Regions from separate parts of the Shewanella sp. Isolate8 genome, predicted to be linked through region 2. Evidence: predicted binding sites of a transcription regulator. Region 2 holds the regulator's gene; the other holds the start of a gene.
What was found. Region 2 encodes LexA, which represses DNA repair genes until DNA is damaged. Its sites were predicted from a motif close to TACTGTATNNNNATACAGTA; they were not measured.
Positions count from the first base shown of each region.

Region 1: the regulator LexA is predicted to act here: its motif matches at 5,591-5,610, upstream of imuA (translesion DNA synthesis-associated protein ImuA).

Region 1 covers NZ_JAKEVI010000001.1:1,857,390-1,865,005, reverse strand. Annotated here, with positions in the region: gene fadE (acyl-CoA dehydrogenase FadE) at 1-320, opposite strand, end outside; gene L1D43_RS08235 (class II glutamine amidotransferase) at 562-1,353, shown strand; gene L1D43_RS08230 (DUF3108 domain-containing protein) at 1,447-2,220, opposite strand; gene L1D43_RS08225 (MGMT family protein) at 2,268-2,594, opposite strand; gene L1D43_RS08220 (MFS transporter) at 2,941-4,662, opposite strand; gene def (peptide deformylase) at 4,842-5,333, shown strand; gene imuA (translesion DNA synthesis-associated protein ImuA) at 5,845-6,648, shown strand; gene L1D43_RS08205 (DNA polymerase Y family protein) at 6,649-7,616, shown strand, end outside.
Region 2 covers NZ_JAKEVI010000005.1:175,717-184,606, reverse strand. Annotated here, with positions in the region: gene L1D43_RS18665 (MFS transporter) at 1-361, opposite strand, end outside; gene L1D43_RS18660 (TetR-like C-terminal domain-containing protein) at 352-972, opposite strand; gene L1D43_RS18655 (N-acetyltransferase) at 1,080-1,535, opposite strand; gene cysQ (3'(2'),5'-bisphosphate nucleotidase CysQ) at 1,528-2,340, opposite strand; gene nudE (ADP compounds hydrolase NudE) at 2,394-2,939, opposite strand; gene yrfG (GMP/IMP nucleotidase) at 3,035-3,709, shown strand; gene lexA (transcriptional repressor LexA) at 3,828-4,445, shown strand; gene L1D43_RS18630 (SulA-like leucine-rich domain-containing protein) at 4,442-4,951, shown strand; gene coxB (cytochrome c oxidase subunit II) at 5,350-6,915, shown strand; gene ctaD (cytochrome c oxidase subunit I) at 6,952-8,535, shown strand; gene L1D43_RS18615 (cytochrome c oxidase assembly protein) at 8,537-8,890, shown strand, end outside.

The DNA of each region.
Region 1 (7,616 bases), on a different contig from region 2:
TTACCGGCAAAGAGATCCGCTTCCCACCAGGTGGTACCGGCTTCGATCGCTTCTTTCTCGGTGGAAGACATCTCCGGCATGATCCCTTTATAGAGTTTCAGTAGCGGACGGGTGATCACGCTTTTTCTGAAGGCACCTATGTTGATGGGAAGGGCGATGGCCAAAAAGACCAGCCAGGCAAGAGGGGAAATGCTTGCGGTTGCTGTACCCAGCGCCATCACGATAGCCGCGATGATGGTCGAGGTCAGCAGGGATACTCTAAGGTAGGCTAAGGCGCCTAATGCAAAGAGCATCACAAAAATCCAAAGTAAGCTAGTCACGGTAATTCTCCTTAAATAGCGACCGAAAGCTGCTCGATGTCAGCATTTTTTATATGACCATAATCACAATTATAGATGCTGGTCAGACCTGTGTCGCATAAAATCTAACCCTATGGCGGGTTTTATACAAGCATTTTTCAAACAATTGTTTAACTTTTTTGTTGAGGCGAGGATTCCACAAATTGGGTCAAGTCGTTAGAATTAATCAAGATAAGTAATTTTAGAGTGAAGGTGTCTTTTTATGTGTGAGTTGCTGGCCATGAGTGCCAATGTGCCCACGGATATCGTATTTAGTTTTACCGGGCTGGCAGAGCGTGGTGGCGTCACAGGTCCTCATGTCGATGGTTGGGGGATCACCTTCTATGAGGGCAAGGGGAGTCGTACCTTTAAGGATGCAACCCCCAGCAGTCAGTCCCATGTGGCGCAGTTGATCAAGTCCTACCCCATTAAGAGTGAAGTGGTGGTGAGCCATATTCGTCAGGCGAACCGCGGCTGTGTGTCGCTGGAAAATACCCATCCCTTTACCCGCGAATTGTGGGGACGTTATTGGACCTATGCCCATAATGGTCAGCTGAGCGATTATCAGCAAAAATTTGCCGTGAGACGTTACCAGCCAGTCGGCGATACCGATAGCGAGTTGGCGTTTTGCTGGATCTTAGAAAAGGTGGTCGAGCGCTTTGGCGATGAGGCGCCATCGGATCTGCTGCCCGTGTATCGGTTTATCGCCACCTTGGCCGATGAGATCCGTGCCCTGGGTGTGTTTAACATGATCTTGAGCGACGGTGAGCACCTGATGAGTTATTGCAGTAACAACCTGTGCCACATTACCCGCCGAGCCCCCTTTGGCAAGGCCAAGCTTATCGATACCGATGTGGTGATCGATTTCGACAAGGAGACCACGCCTAACGATATCGTGACCGTTATCGCCACCAGGCCGCTGACCGATAATGAAGACTGGCACATTTTAAAGCCGGGAGAGTGGAAACTGTTTGCCCGGGGCGAGATTGTCTTAAGCCAAGAGGCCGACGATTAGTTGAATAAGCGTTTAATGAAAGAAGGGGCCTAGGCCCCTTTTTAATGCAGCTCGCGCAAGCTTTGCGACAATTGACTCTTGCTATGATCCTGGCTATGACTTTGGCGGCATCTGGGGTGGCGTATCGGCGGCGACTTTTGGCTGCTCCGAGGTTTGTTTATCGGTTTGCGCCATGATCGGCTCGCTGTAGTGATAATTCAGCAGCTGGATATCCAGCTGTTTGCTGCCTTTCTCGAAGTGGGTGAGTCTGACGGGCAGGTAGCCGAGTTTGGGGGACATCCAGAAAAAGGTTTGGCGCTTGTCGTTGTCACGCACGACTTCTATCTTGACCGTCTCATAGGTGCCGCTCGGGAGCACCATGCGCTCCTTACTGACCACCTTGAAGTCATATTCATCGATCTCGCCGCTCTTGAGCATCTTGTAGTGCAGCTTGTCGCTGCCCTTCATGATATCGAGCCTAAATTGCAGTTGTACCATCAGGGGGTCGAAGAGATCCTGCGTATAGGGAAACTTAGCCCTTTCATCCTTATAGCGGCTATGTACCAGTTGCTGATCGAGCACATAGGCCGACTGCTCCTGATAGTCTGAGCCGGTACCGCTGCGGTTATGGATATAACGCATGGGCACCAGCTGTCCTCCCTCCTCGCTGAAGGTGCTGATGACGGAGCGCTTATCCCATAGCATCAGCAGGCTGACATTGCTGTCGAAACGGTATTGGTACAAGTTATCCTGGGGCGCCGGCAGTTGATAGCGTGCCTTGCCCAGTTCTATGCTGCCATAGTTCACCTGATACTCCGCCGTGTGCGGGGTCAAGGGGGATTCATCGGCCTGCGCGCTTAAGGCAATGGCACAGAAAGATGAAATCATGAGTGCGGATTTGAATATCGACAAGGCCTTCTCCCGGTCACGATAAGTTAAAAGGGTAATGCAAACACTAGGGTCGCCAGATCCGGCTGCCACTCATACTTGGACAGCTTTACCCGACCTCGGTTCACTTCTATCGCTTCACTTCTTAATCTCTGCATCTGCTCGATAAAATGGGGGCTGGTCTCGGGAAAGGCGATCTTTCCCTGGCTGTTGATCACTCGATGCCAGGGGAGCGCTAACGTATCGGGCGCCATCTTGAGGGCGCGGGAGACATAGCGTGCTCGCCCTGGCAGGCCGGCGAGATCGGCTATCTTGCCATAGGAGCTGACATGCCCCTCGGGGATCAGGGCAACCACGTGCCATATCTTGGCCATGGGCGATAACTGTGTCTGATTCACGCTGTCTCCGTTCTGGCCCTAAGGCATCTCATCGTCAAGGAAATGCTAGATAGCCTGAGTTTAATGTGTCTTGCCAGGCGTTTGCTAGGTGCAATGGCTATGTTCTGATAGTAAACCAGTTTCTAGATAATTTCTAAGGATAAGGGGTGAGTGAAGTGAAGGCTGGATGGTTTAACCGTCGCTGGTATTGGCTTGAGTATGTATGGAGTGGGATGACAGACAGGTCGATGGGACTTTGACCTGTCTGTTGCTTGATTATCGATTTATTACTTGCTTGCTAATACCAAGATAAATCTCGCCTTTTTTGATAAGCATTTTCCAACTAGCTCTGTGCGCCTAAGGCATTAGGCTGCGCCGGCGATAACGCCTGTTTGGCACCGATACGATGAAACAGCACTAGCCCTATGGTGGCCAGCAGGCCAAATCCGCCTATGATGTACCACATTAAGGCGGGCTGGTTTGCGCCCTTGGCGACTTCGGCGTAGAGGTAGCCAGATAGCGGGCCAGCCAGCAAGAAGCCGATGGCCGATGAGACAAAATAGTAACCCATAAACATCGCCTTCTTATCTTGGGGGGCAAAGCTGGCCACATATTCCTGACTCTTAGGTGAGGCCACCATCTCACCGATGGAAAATACCAAGATGGAGGTGAGTACCATGGCGCCGCCCATGAGTATGCCGTGGGCGAGTCCGCCTAGCGCCGTGCCTAGCCCAAGAATCAGGGTGCCAGCCACCAAAACCGGCAGCGGACTGAATCGCTCGGCGATGCGGCTCACCATCACCTGCATCAACACGATAGAGAGAAAATTGAGCCCGATAAGGTACTCGGGGTTTATCTGGCGATACTGCAGGGCAAACTGCTGAGCATATTGACTGGCGAGCTCTGGCGCTTGCGCGATAATTCCTAACGCCTCCCCGAGTTCTTCTCTTGGGATCATCACTTTGGCATGCACCAGATCGAAGTAGGCGTCTGACAGGCTCAGGCTACCGGCGCCATAGGCCTTTGCCGTACCGAGCAGTTCGTCACCGAGTAGCGTGATATCCACGGGGGCGAAGAAGTCGAGCAGTCCGGGCCAGGGGGCTAGCATGGCGACTAGGTCCGAGGTATCGACAAAATCGCGAATATAGATGGGCAGGGTGATGAAGATCTGTTGGTAGACCATCCAGAAGCCGGAAAGGATAAGCAGGTAGATCACGAAGGGCTTGTTGCCAAGGGCGATCTTCTGCAGATACCAGGGCAGTTGCTTGTCAGATTTGGCGAGGGCATTCCAGATCATATGCAGGCTAAACCACACCAGGTAGATGGTCAGGCACTGCTCGCCGCTGATCCACTTGGCGCCGTAGGAGAGCAGGATCACTAAGGTGCCGAAAAACAGCAGGGCGAAACGGGCATTGCCCAGCACCTCTTGAATATCCCTGAATACCTGAGACAGTGACTTACCCCGCTGCTGGTGAGGATTGGTCGGTTCGTGATAGAAGAAGAGTGCCGGAATGAAATTTATGCCGATCCAGATTGCCGACATGATGAAGACCCAGTCCCAGCTGATGGCGCGGACATAGCCGGCGATGAAGGGGCCGAGGAAGCCGCCCACATTGACCATCATATAGAAGATGCCAAAACCCAGGCCTCGGTTGGTGTGATCTGTGGTGCGTGCCACAGTGCCCGTCACCACAGGTTTAAAGCAGGCTGCGCCGATGGCGACCCCCATGAAGGCGATGAAGAAGCCGCTAAAGCTGCTCACCTGACCTAGGAGGAAATAGCTGGGGCACATGATGGCGTAGGCGATAAGAAACATCTTACGGTAGCCATAGCGATCGGCCAGTGCACCGGTAAGTACAGGAAACAGGTAGAGAAAGAAGGGGATCATTCCCTGCAGCAGGCCACGCTCCTGTTCGCTAAAGCCTAAGCCGCCTTGGTGAGCAGGAGAGGTCATATAGAGGGAGGAGAGGGTAAAGAAGCCATACCAGGCGAGACGCTCGAAGATCTCCATGGTATTGGCCACATAAAAGGTACTAGGCAGAGGGGTACGTATAGGGGTCGTCATCATCATTCTCGTATATTGTATACATTTATCTGGTCATGCTATCGACTTGAGCGATGAAATACAAGTCGGCTGCAAGGCTTGGCCTGAAGGGAAAACCCGATTGCGGTTGCCTTTAATGTGATTTCGGTCATAATGGCACCACTTTATATGCCTAATTTGATTAACCAGAACCTGAGACTATGCCTGTACTCGATATATTGACCATTCCTGATGAGCGCCTGAAACGTAAGGCCAAGCCCGTAGAAGACATTGCCGCCGTGCAAGGTTTTATCGATGATCTGATCGAAACCATGTACCACACAGACGATGGCATTGGGCTCGCCGCTACTCAGGTGGGCAGCGAACACGCCATCTTAGTGATCGATCTGTCTGAGGATCGCGATCAGCCCATCGTGGTGATCAATCCTGAGTTCGTCGAGCGTTCGGGCGAGATCGTCGGCGAAGAGGGCTGTCTCTCAATTCCTGGCTACCGCGCCAAGGTGACACGTTTCGAAAAGGTGAAGGTCAAGGCGCTTAACCGTCAGGGTGAGGCCTTTGAGATCGAGAGCGATGACTTCCTGGCAATCGTGCTGCAACACGAGATGGATCATCTCGATGGCAAGGTCTTTATCGAGCACCTGTCGCCCCTCAAGCAGCAGATAGCGCTCAAGAAGGTCAAGAAATACCGTTGATCGACGCTGATAACCGATAAAGCCACCTTAGGGTGGTTTTTTTGTGCCTGCGCGGTGTGAATCCCGCGCTTTGACTTCAATGAGCCGCTGCAACTGATTGTCGCAAAACAGCTATCTCTGTTCACCGATGAAAATCAGTGGCTAGCTTGCCCTCTTGCTTAAGCCAGAGGCAGAGAGTGCGGCTTATGCCGTCAAGCAGTGGAAGGATCTCGAAAGAGCACCCGTTTTCGGGCTTGCGATCTGCCCATTTATAAATATACTGTATTTATATACAGTATTATTTCGATTTCCATGTTTAAGGTAAGCAGGGTTAGCGCTGCCTGGGAAAGATGCCAGATTGATGTCGTGGCTCTGTTACGGTCCAGCTGCGGTATAAGTCGTGGTTCAGTCGTGATTGGGTCGTGACTAGGTCATGATTCAGTCGCGATTAGCTCTTGGCATCTTAGTGTTAACAGCTCAAGGCTAACAACTCAGCCATCCCTTAAGCGAATCGAATGAGAGCGGGTGCATCATGGCCTTGGCAGATCTTCAACTTGAACGTTTACTCCAGCGCGCCGATCTTTGGCGCGGCGATGCCTATCATCCCCAGCAAGAGGGGCAGGATAGCGGTTATCCTGAGCTTAATCGCCATCTAGGGCAGGGAGGCTGGCCTAATCAGGGGCTATGCGAGATCTTCTCTACCAGTGAGGGGATTGGCGAGCTGAGTCTTGTACTGCCGCTGATGCGCCGCCTGATCCCTAACGCATCGACCGAAGGTTGTGGTACCGGACTGGTGAGCCTGGTGGCGCCGCCTCATGTGCCTTATCCCCAAGCGTTAGCGATGCAGGGCATAGATATCAGCCGTCTCTTGTGGATCGACACCCAGGCGGTGAAGGAGCAGCTATGGGCGCTCGAGCAGATCTTAACTAGCGGCGTCTCGCCTCTGGTCTTATGTTGGCTTAAGGAGCTCAGTGTCAGTCAGGCCAGGCGCTTGCAGCTTGCCTGCGAGAAGGGCGAGAGTCTGTGTTTCTGCTATCTGCCGGATAAGATGAAGGAGCAGGCCCATCCCGTGCCGCTGCGGATCGCCTTGCAGGCTAACACCGAGGCAGGAACAGATAAGCCGCTCGAGACCCAGGTAGATATTTTAAAGCGCCGTGGTGGTTGGCCGGCGCCGGGCTTTTCCTTATCGCTTCTGCCCGAGCTATTGGCTCAGAGCCTGATGCTCGATGTGGCTACAGAGAGGGGACGGGAGAAGGAATGGGAGGATGAACTGGATAGGAAGCTGGATAGGCCTCAGGAGAGCGCCCAAGTCTTGCAAGGTCCCTGGAGTGCTTAGATGCTGTGGCTTGCGGTCTATTTTCCTCACTGGTTACTTCAGTATCAAGGCTACCATCAAGGTTTGCCCCAGGGCAGCGAGCTGGCCCTCTTCGAGCGTCAGTCCAGTCAGATCCTTATCGCCTCAAGCGCTGCGGCTAAGCTGGGGGTCGAGACGGGCCAGAGTCTGGCGACCGCCCAGGCGCTCAGCCCATCGCTGCAGTTATTAGCCTATGAGCCCTCTTTGAGTCAGGAGGCCATCCATTGGCTGTGCCAGTGGAGCTATGGTTACAGCGCCAGGGTCGTGCCGCCCGTCTGCCCGTTCGAGCAGGCCAGGCAAAAGAAACCGAATGAGTCGCCGAGTCTGACAGACACCTTGCTGCTGGAGGTCGGCTCGATGGCGAAGGTTTTCGGCGGCCTGGACAGACTCATCAGCCAGTATCATAAGACAGCCCAGGATTATGGGCTCGAGTGCCAGTTTGCCCTGGGAGAGAATGCACTGCTGGCTCAGCTAGGGGCCAGATACCGGCCTATGTTCAGGCAGGCTGGTGAGCCATCAGATGACTATTGGCCGTTATCACAAAAGAATGAGCCGTTGTCACAAGAGAATGCGCCGTTGTCACAAGAGAATACGCGATTGCTGCGAGACAATGAGCCGCAGGGCATGTCAGTGGCGCCAGCCTATCCCCAAGGCGCAGAGATTGAAGAAGTAGCCCCCGAGGTGTTAGCGCAGCAGGCCTATGGTCAGGAGCGGCTATCACAGGAGGAGCTATCACAAGAGAGGCTATCACAGGAGGAGTTTGTCCAGGTTACTCTCGCCCAAATCGCGTCTTTGCCGGTCTCTGTCTTGCCATTGCCGCAACATGTGTTGCAGGCCCTTGAGAATATGGGGCTGACCCAGGTTAAGGCGCTGCTTACCTTGCCGTTCAAGGAGCTTGGTGAGCGTTTTGGCGAGACCGTGCTGACCCTACTGGCTCGCCTCAAAGGTCA
Region 2 (8,890 bases):
GCCCGAAATAGGCCGACTGGCTGCCGGTTAAGAAGAGCAACACTAACATCACCATATAACTCTGGCTCAGAATCGCCATGGCCGCGCAGGACATGATCACCAGCTCCAGCTGCTTTAAGCGTCTGATCAATTTGGCCTTATCCATGTTGTCGGCCACCACTCCCGCGTGGGCGGAAAACAAGAAGAAAGGCAGGATAAACACGCCGGCGGCGAGGTTAACGAACAGGTTTACGCTGATGGGCAGTTCCTCTATCTGGCTATAGGTCACCATCAGAAGCAGCACATTCTTGTAGATATTGTCGTTGAGTGCCCCCAGGCACTGAGTGGCAAAATAGGGAAAAAACCGCTTGGTTAACAGCATAACGCCTCCTTGTGATAACCCAATCCTTTAAGTTGAACCGCGATATGGTGGCGAATGGCCTCCTCGATACTTATCCCGGGAGCAAAGAGCTTATCGTCCAGCGCCAGACACACCAAGCCATGCACGCCCCCCCACAGGGCTCGGCTCGCCAGTAATCGTTGCTCACCGGATAGCTCGGGCAACAGCTCGCCCAGGCAAGACTCTATCAAGGCAAACAGCTGCGCAATAAGCCGGGCATGATGCTCGCTCAGCCCCTGCTCATCGGTTGCCTTAAGCTCGAAGATCAGCTGAAAGGCTCTAGGCTGCTCGAAGGCAAATTGCTGGTAGGCGTTGGCCATCGCCTCGAGTGGATTCGAGTCATAGGCTTGAGAGACTTGTGCATTAGAAACCAGGCACTGGTAAAGCTGATCCAGCGTCAACTCGGCGACGGCTAGTAGCAGACCCTGATAGCTCCCGAAGAGATTCACCAGGGTGCTGGGCACATAGCCGACAACTTGAGCCACCTTGCGCAGGCTCAGGCTATCGAGTGACTCGACCGCCAAATGCTGCAGCACGGCGGCGGTTGCCATCGCCCGAATCTCATCATGAGTATGTTCCTTACGTCTTGCCATCTCGGCTCCATCCCTCTGTCAATTTGCGTTCAAGTTACCAGCAAGCAAAATAAAAAACAATGTTCATAATAAGATTGTTTTTCGGCGACCAGAATAAAGAGGGAAATTTATCGGCTGAGTGTCATGAGAACTCTGTCTTCGTCTGGACCGAAGTAGTCGGCCTCCAGCCCTTGCTCGACAAAGCCTAACCTGGCATAGAGGTGCCTAGCAGGATTATCCGGCGCTACCGTGAGCTTCACCTGTGTCACGCTAGCGGGTAGCGCGCTCAAGGACTCTACAATCAAACGCCTGCCTATGCCTCGCCCCTGAGCGGCACTATCGACTGCGACCGAGAGGATCCAGGCACTATCTACCCGTTCGCTCCTGGCCAGCAGTATGTAGCCCAGTAGACACTCGTTTTCGTCACAAGCGACTCGCAGGCCGCTTGGCCAGCAGTCGAAACTCTGACGAAAGAAGAAGTCTGGATAGGCATGAGCACCAAATAGTCCCTGCTCCAGACGATAGAGCGCCTGCAGCTGGTGCTTACCAGCCGCCTTGATAGAAATATGAGGGAGATTATTCACGGGTTAACAGCTCGTCCCATGGCAGGTGGGTCGATCCCACGACGATAAAGTTGGGATTCTCTAGTGATTCGCGCTCGTTATAACTCAGTGGCTGTAGCTCGAGATCCATCACCTGGCCGCCCGCTTCTTCGATGATGATCTGCGCCGCGCCCGTGTCCCACTCACCCGTGGGACCGATACGCACATAACAGTCGGCGCGACCTTCTGCCACCAGACAGCTCTTAAGCGCCGCACCACCCAACACCACTAGCTCGCAGTGTTTAGGGTGATTGAAAAGCTTCAATACAGATTGGGGATCCTGACGACGGCTCACCGCCAGGCGCAAACAAGGTTCATCATCTGTGGTGAGCTGTTTGCTGGCGATACGCACCTCGCCCTTGCTGCTGCGCTTATAGGCGCCCAGCCCCGCAATGGCGTAATAGACCACGCCCGTCATAGGCACATAGACTACGCCCATGATAGGGCGATTGTGCTCGACCAGGGCGATGATCACCGAGAAGTCACCGCTACCGGCAATAAACTCGCCCGTGCCATCTAGGGGATCGACTAACCAGTAGCGCTGCCAGTCGGCGCGCTCGACGTAGGGGATATCGGCATCTTCTTCGGATAAAACCGGGATCTCAGGGGTGAGACTGTTAAGCTGGGAAGCGATGATCTTATGGGCCGCGATATCGGCAGAGGTCACCGGGGTATTGTCGGATTTCACCTCTTTGTCAAAACTGCCCTCGAGGTAGATCCCTTTAATGGCTTCTCCCGCCTCGATGGCAATCGAAATCGCCTGCTCAACATACTCTTCTGGCTTCATCACAACTCCAACAGCCTACATCTGGCAATGCCTAATATGATAATTCGGATTAACTACTTTAGTTTTAGATGTTTCTGTGCCAAAAACAAGGCGCTAACGCTTCGAGATTCGGAAAAGTCATCTTCTAATAACAACTCAGACCACTGGCTCAATGGCCAGCGTACCACCTCTATGGGTTCGGGCTCGTCACCCTGCAATCGACTCTCATACAGATCTTCGGCGACGAAGATCTGCATCTTGCTGGCAAAGTAGCCAGGCGCCAGGCTTAACTCCATCAGATGGGTCAACTTACGGGCACCAAAGCCGATCTCCTCCTGCAGCTCACGGTTGGCCGCCTGGGCATGGGTCTCGCCGGGATCCACCAGGCCTTTGGGGAAGCCCAGCTCGTAACTATGGGTGCCTGCCGCATATTCGCGTCCCAGCAGGAGTTCCTCGCCATGCACAGGCACCACCATCACGGCGCCGCGGGTATTACCCTTCATGCGCTCATATTGGCGCTCAACCTGATTCGAAAATTTTAAATGCACCTGCTCTATCTGGAACAGACGGCTCTGGGCAACAACTTCGGCATGTAGGATCTGCGGCTTTTTGTCCGACATTGAACTTCCTGAAAAATGGCGTTTGCTTAACCACTCAATCTTACTATGATGGGCCTAATCCACAACTCAAACCAAGGAATTTTTTTACTACCTTTATGTTTCCCTGGAATAAGATAGATACCGTATTGTTAGACATGGACGGTACCCTGCTGGATCTGCATTTCGACAACCACTTCTGGCTCAGCCTGGTGCCTCAGGCCTTGTGTCAGCAGCGGCAGATCCCACCGGCCGAGGCCCAGCAACTGGTAGAGAGTGCCTATGCCAAGGTCTTCGGCACCCTGGAGTGGTATTGCCTCGAATATTGGCAACAGGAGTTGGGTCTGGACATTCTGGCGCTGCATCACACCCTGGTCGACAGGATCCAGCTGCGTCAGGACAGCATGCCCTTTCTCGGCACGCTCGCCAAATACGGCAAGCGGCGCATCTTAGTCACCAACGCCCATCCCCACAGTCTGGCGTTGAAGCTCAAACATACCGAACTGGCTAGCGGGTTAGACGAGATGCTCTCCAGCCACACGACAGGCTATCCCAAGGAGCATCCCAAGTTCTGGCGTCACCTGTTTAATGAGTTTTCCCTGGATCCCAGCCGCTGCCTGTTTATCGACGACAGTGAGCCCATTCTACTGGCGGCCCAAAAAGCCGGCGTAGGCTATCAGCTAGGGATCAAGAATCCCGACAGCCAAAAGCCGCACAAGCAGTTTGCCGACTTCCCTGCCATCGACGATTACCATCATCTACTCGTCTCCCTAGAACAGGCTCAACGAGACTAGCCGCCTGCGCTTTACGCGCTAATCGCTTGATGTGACTGACAGAAAATCTGGTTAATACTTGCACTGTATAAAATACTGTATATACTGACAGGTACTGTATGGAAAGACAGGATTAATCATGAGACCCTTAACCCCGAGACAAGCCGAGATTTTAGATCTGATTAAACGCAATATTGCCGACACTGGCATGCCGCCTACCCGTGCGGAAATTGCGCGTCGCTTAGGCTTTAAGAGTGCCAATGCTGCCGAGGAACACCTCAAGGCGCTGGCCAAGAAAGGTTGCATCGAAATCATGCCCGGCACCTCACGCGGTATTAAGCTGACCCAAGAGGAAGAGCCTGAAGATCTCGGTCTGCCTCTAATCGGCCAGGTTGCCGCCGGTGAGCCCATTCTGGCCCAGGAGCATGTGGAGCAGCACTATCAGGTTGATCCAAGCATGTTCCGCCCCAGCGCAGACTTCCTGCTGAGGGTCAAGGGTGACAGTATGAAAGATATCGGCATTCTCGAAGGCGATCTGCTGGCAGTACATAAGGTCGAACAGGCCAGAAACGGTCAGATCATCGTTGCCCGCGTGGAAGACGATGTCACGGTTAAACGCTTCGAGAAGCGCGGCAGCACCGTGTTCCTTCATGCAGAAAACGAAGAATATTCCCCTATCGTCGTCGATCTCACCACTCAGAGCCTGAGTATCGAAGGCCTGGCCGTTGGCGTGATTCGAAATGGAGACTGGCAATGAACAACCTAATGGGCATGGCGCCACGTCATCCAGGACTTTGGGTCGATCTCGACAGCTCGCTTAAGCGCGGCGATGGCAACACTATCTCTACCACGGCAAGTTCGACTCAGGGCAAGCAGGAGCTCCAGGCCCTCACCCCTGAGCTAGCCAGACTCAGTCAGCAGGGGCAATGGGTGGTGCTGATCAGCCCGCCAAACATAGGCTACAAACAGATGCTGGCCGACGGCGGTGTTCGCATGGACCGTATATTACTTGTGCACACCAAGGATGAGGTCGAAACCCTGTGGGCGATGGAAAAAGCCCTCACAAGTGGTACATCCAGTGCGGTGATCTGCTGGGCACAAACCCTGGATGCCCGTGACAGTCGTCGCCTACAGATAGTCGCCAAGAATACCCGCGCATTAGGGGTAGTGATCGAAGATGCGAACGGTCACTTACCTGCCAGCCCGTTTTCCCAAGAGGATCTCAGCGGTCAGCCCTCGAATCTGTTTAGCTCGCTACACTAATCATCCTCGCACTACCTTTCCATACAAACGCCCCGCAAGGGGCGTTTTTGTGTCTGTTTTGTTTAGCAAAATAAAATAAAAGTGATCTTGATCAATATTTAAACAGCCATTAAGTTAGTAATAGATATCAACGATTATTTGTTATATCGCACAATTTGGTTGTCGGCTTGAGCGGCGAAAATAATCTTGTAACACCTCGCCCACGGAAGCTGAAATTGGTCTGATATATTCAGCCGTAAGTGCAAGCGTGGTCACCACCAACAGAACAAGAGTTTCACCACCGACGCACTTTGAAGTCATCGTTGCTTTTTTGGGAACTGAAGAGTTTGCATAGAGCCGAGACATACTGTGTGGCTCTTCTTTGTAGTTGCCTTCGCAATTGACAGAGGAGAAGTCTAGTGAAGCAAGTGTTGTGTTGTTTGCTGGCGTTGCTATTTACGCCCACCATACTCGCAGCAGATATGCCCCTGAACATGACATCAGGGGTCACAGAGATCAGTAATAAGGTGTTTAGCCTGCATATGACGATTCTCTATATCTGTTGCGCCATAGGCCTGGTCGTCTTTGGCGTGATGATCTACGCCATCATCAACCATAGACGTTCTAAGGGTGCCGTCGCGGCAAACTTTCATGAGAGCACTAAGGTAGAGATCGCCTGGACGCTCGTGCCTTTTGCCATCTTGATCCTCATGGCCATCCCAGCCACTAAGACACTGATCGCCATGGAAGATCCCAGCAATGCCGATCTCACCATTAAGATCACAGGTTCCCAATGGAAATGGCACTACAGCTACTTCGATCAAGACATAAGCTACTACAGCCTACTCGCCACTCCCAGAGAACAGATAGAGGGCAAGGAGGACAAAGGCGAACACTATCTGCTGGAGGTCGACAAACCGCTGGTGCTGCCGGTCAATCGTAAGATCCGCTTCCTGATGACCTCGGAGGATGTGATCCACTCCTGGTGGGTGCCGGCCTTCGCGGTGAAGAAGGATGCTAACCCAGGCTTCATCAACGAGGCCTGGACCCGCATCGACAAGCCAGGCATCTACCGCGGCCAGTGCGCCGAGCTTTGCGGCAAGGATCACGGCTTCATGCCGATCGTGGTGCAGGTGCTTTCCGAGGCCGATTTCGACAACTGGATTGTCGAGCAGGAGGCACAGGCCAGCGCGGCCGCCGCCGAGGCGCAGGCCGCACTGTCGAAAACCCTGTCGAAAGAAGAGCTGATGGCCCAGGGCGAACAGGTGTATATGGCGCGCTGCGCAGCCTGCCACCAGCCAAATGGCGCCGGCCTCCCGGGTGTATTCCCCTCGCTCATCGGCAGTCCAATCATAAAAGGCCCTGTCGCCGATCACATCTCTGTGGTGCTACACGGTCGATCTGGCACGGCGATGCAGGCCTTCGCGCAGCAGTTGACCGCCACAGAAATTGCCGCCGTGGTGACCTACGAGCGTAATGCCTGGGGCAACGATAGCGGCGATATTGTTCAGGCAGCCGACGTTAACCAGGCAAGCTCAGGTGCACCAAGCGGCACAGATGCCGGTACAAATGCCGAGACGGCCCAGCCGACACCTCCACCAGCAGCCACAACGACCGAGTCAACCGAGCCGGCCTCCTCTAATGATGACGCTAAAGCAGTGGTTTTAGACGACCTCAGCATGGATGAGCTGATGGCTAAGGGCGAGCAGGTTTACCTCGGCCACTGCGCCGCTTGCCACCAGGCCACAGGCATGGGTCTGCCGGGCGCCTTCCCGGCACTCAAGGGCAGTGCCATCGCCACAGGGCCCGTTGATAACCACATCGACATAGTGCTTCACGGCAAGCCGGGTACCGCCATGCAGGCCTTTGCCAGCCAGTTAACGCCTCAGGAACTCGCTGCGGTGATCACCTTTGAGCGCAACGCCTGGGGTAACAACACAGGCGATATGGTTCAGGCAACAGACGTCAATCAAGCAGGTCAATAGGGAGGCATTATGAATGCAATAACGCGTGAAGCAGATATGGATGCCACTCATATTGGCGAACATTCGACCCACCATGAGGAGCACCCCACGGGAATAAAGCGTTGGCTGTTTACCACCAACCATAAAGATATCGGTACCCTCTATCTCTGGTTTAGTTTCATCATGTTCTTAACCGGCGGCGCCATGGCCATGGTGATCCGTGCCGAGCTTTTCCAACCGGGTCTGCAACTGGTGGAGCCGAACTTCTTCAACCAGATGACCACGGTACATGGTCTGATCATGGTATTCGGCGCCGTGATGCCAGCCTTTACCGGCCTGGCTAACTGGCTGATCCCTATGATGATAGGGGCGCCAGACATGGCCCTGCCGCGCATGAACAACTGGAGCTTCTGGATCTTGCCCTTCGCCTTTGCGATCCTGATTAGCTCGCTGTTTATGGAGGGCGGTGGCCCTAATTTTGGCTGGACCTTCTATGCCCCGCTGTCGACGGCCTATAGCCCGGACAGTACGGCCTTGTTTGTCTTCTCGGTACACATCATGGGGATCAGCTCCATCATGGGCGCCATCAATGTGATCGTCACCATAGTCAACATGCGCGCCCCCGGTATGACCTGGATGAAGCTGCCACTGTTTGTCTGGACCTGGCTGATCACCGCCTTCCTGCTGATCGCCGTGATGCCAGTGCTTGCCGGTGTGGTCACCATGGTACTGACCGACAAGTTCTTCGGCACCAGCTTCTTCGATGCCGCCGGCGGTGGTGATCCTGTGATGTTCCAGCATATCTTCTGGTTCTTCGGCCACCCCGAGGTCTACATCATGATCTTGCCATCCTTCGGCATCATCTCGGCCATAGTACCGGCCTTCAGCCGCAAGAAGCTGTTTGGCTACTCCTCCATGGTATACGCCACCGCCAGCATCGCGATCCTCTCGTTCCTGGTCTGGGCCCACCACATGTTTACCACAGGGATGCCGGTGTTCGCCGAGCTCTTCTTCATGTACTGCACCATGCTGATCGCCGTACCGACCGGGGTGAAGGTATTCAACTGGGTAGCCACCATCTGGCGCGGCTCACTTACCTTCGAGACCCCCATGCTGTTCTCGCTGGCCTTCATCATCCTCTTCACCATAGGCGGCTTCTCCGGGTTGATGCTGGCCATCACGCCGGTGGATTTCCAGTACCACGATACCTACTTCGTCGTGGCTCACTTCCACTATGTGCTGGTGTCGGGCGCCATCTTCTCCATCATGGCGGCGGCTTATTATTGGCTGCCTAAGTGGACGGGACACATGTATAGCGAGAAGCTGGGCAAGCTGCATTTCTGGTGCTCCGTCATCTCGGTGAATGTGCTCTTCTTCCCCATGCACTTCCTGGGACTGGCGGGCATGCCGAGACGTATTCCAGACTACTCGATTCAATTTGCCGATGTGAACCAAATTGTCTCTATCGGTGGTTTCGCCTTCGGCCTGTCGCAACTGATCTTCCTAGTGGTGGTGATCAAGTGCATTCGCGGCGGCGAGGCGGCTCCCAGCAAGCCATGGGATGGCGCCGAGGGTCTGGAGTGGACCCTGCCAAGCCCGGCCCCCTACCATTCATTCTCGACACCACCCGAGGTGAAATAGCATGACGGACACTAAGGCGTACTCCAACCGTAAGCTGATCGGCCTATTGCTACTAGGTTGCGTGGGCATGTTTGGATTCGGATTCGCCTTGGTGCCCCTATACGATGTGCTATGTGAAAAATTAGGCATCAATGGTAAGACGCAATCGACCGCCGCCGAATATAAGGCGGTGACCATAGACACCAGTCGTACGGTAACGGTCGAATTTATGGCTCAGACTCAGAAAGATATGCCCTGGGTCTTCGCCCCCGAGATGAAACGTATTCAGGTGCATCCGGGTGAGGTGATCCGTACTCAGTTTCACGCCAAGAACCTCTCGGCACAGCAGATTGTCGGACAGGCGATCCCCTCTGTC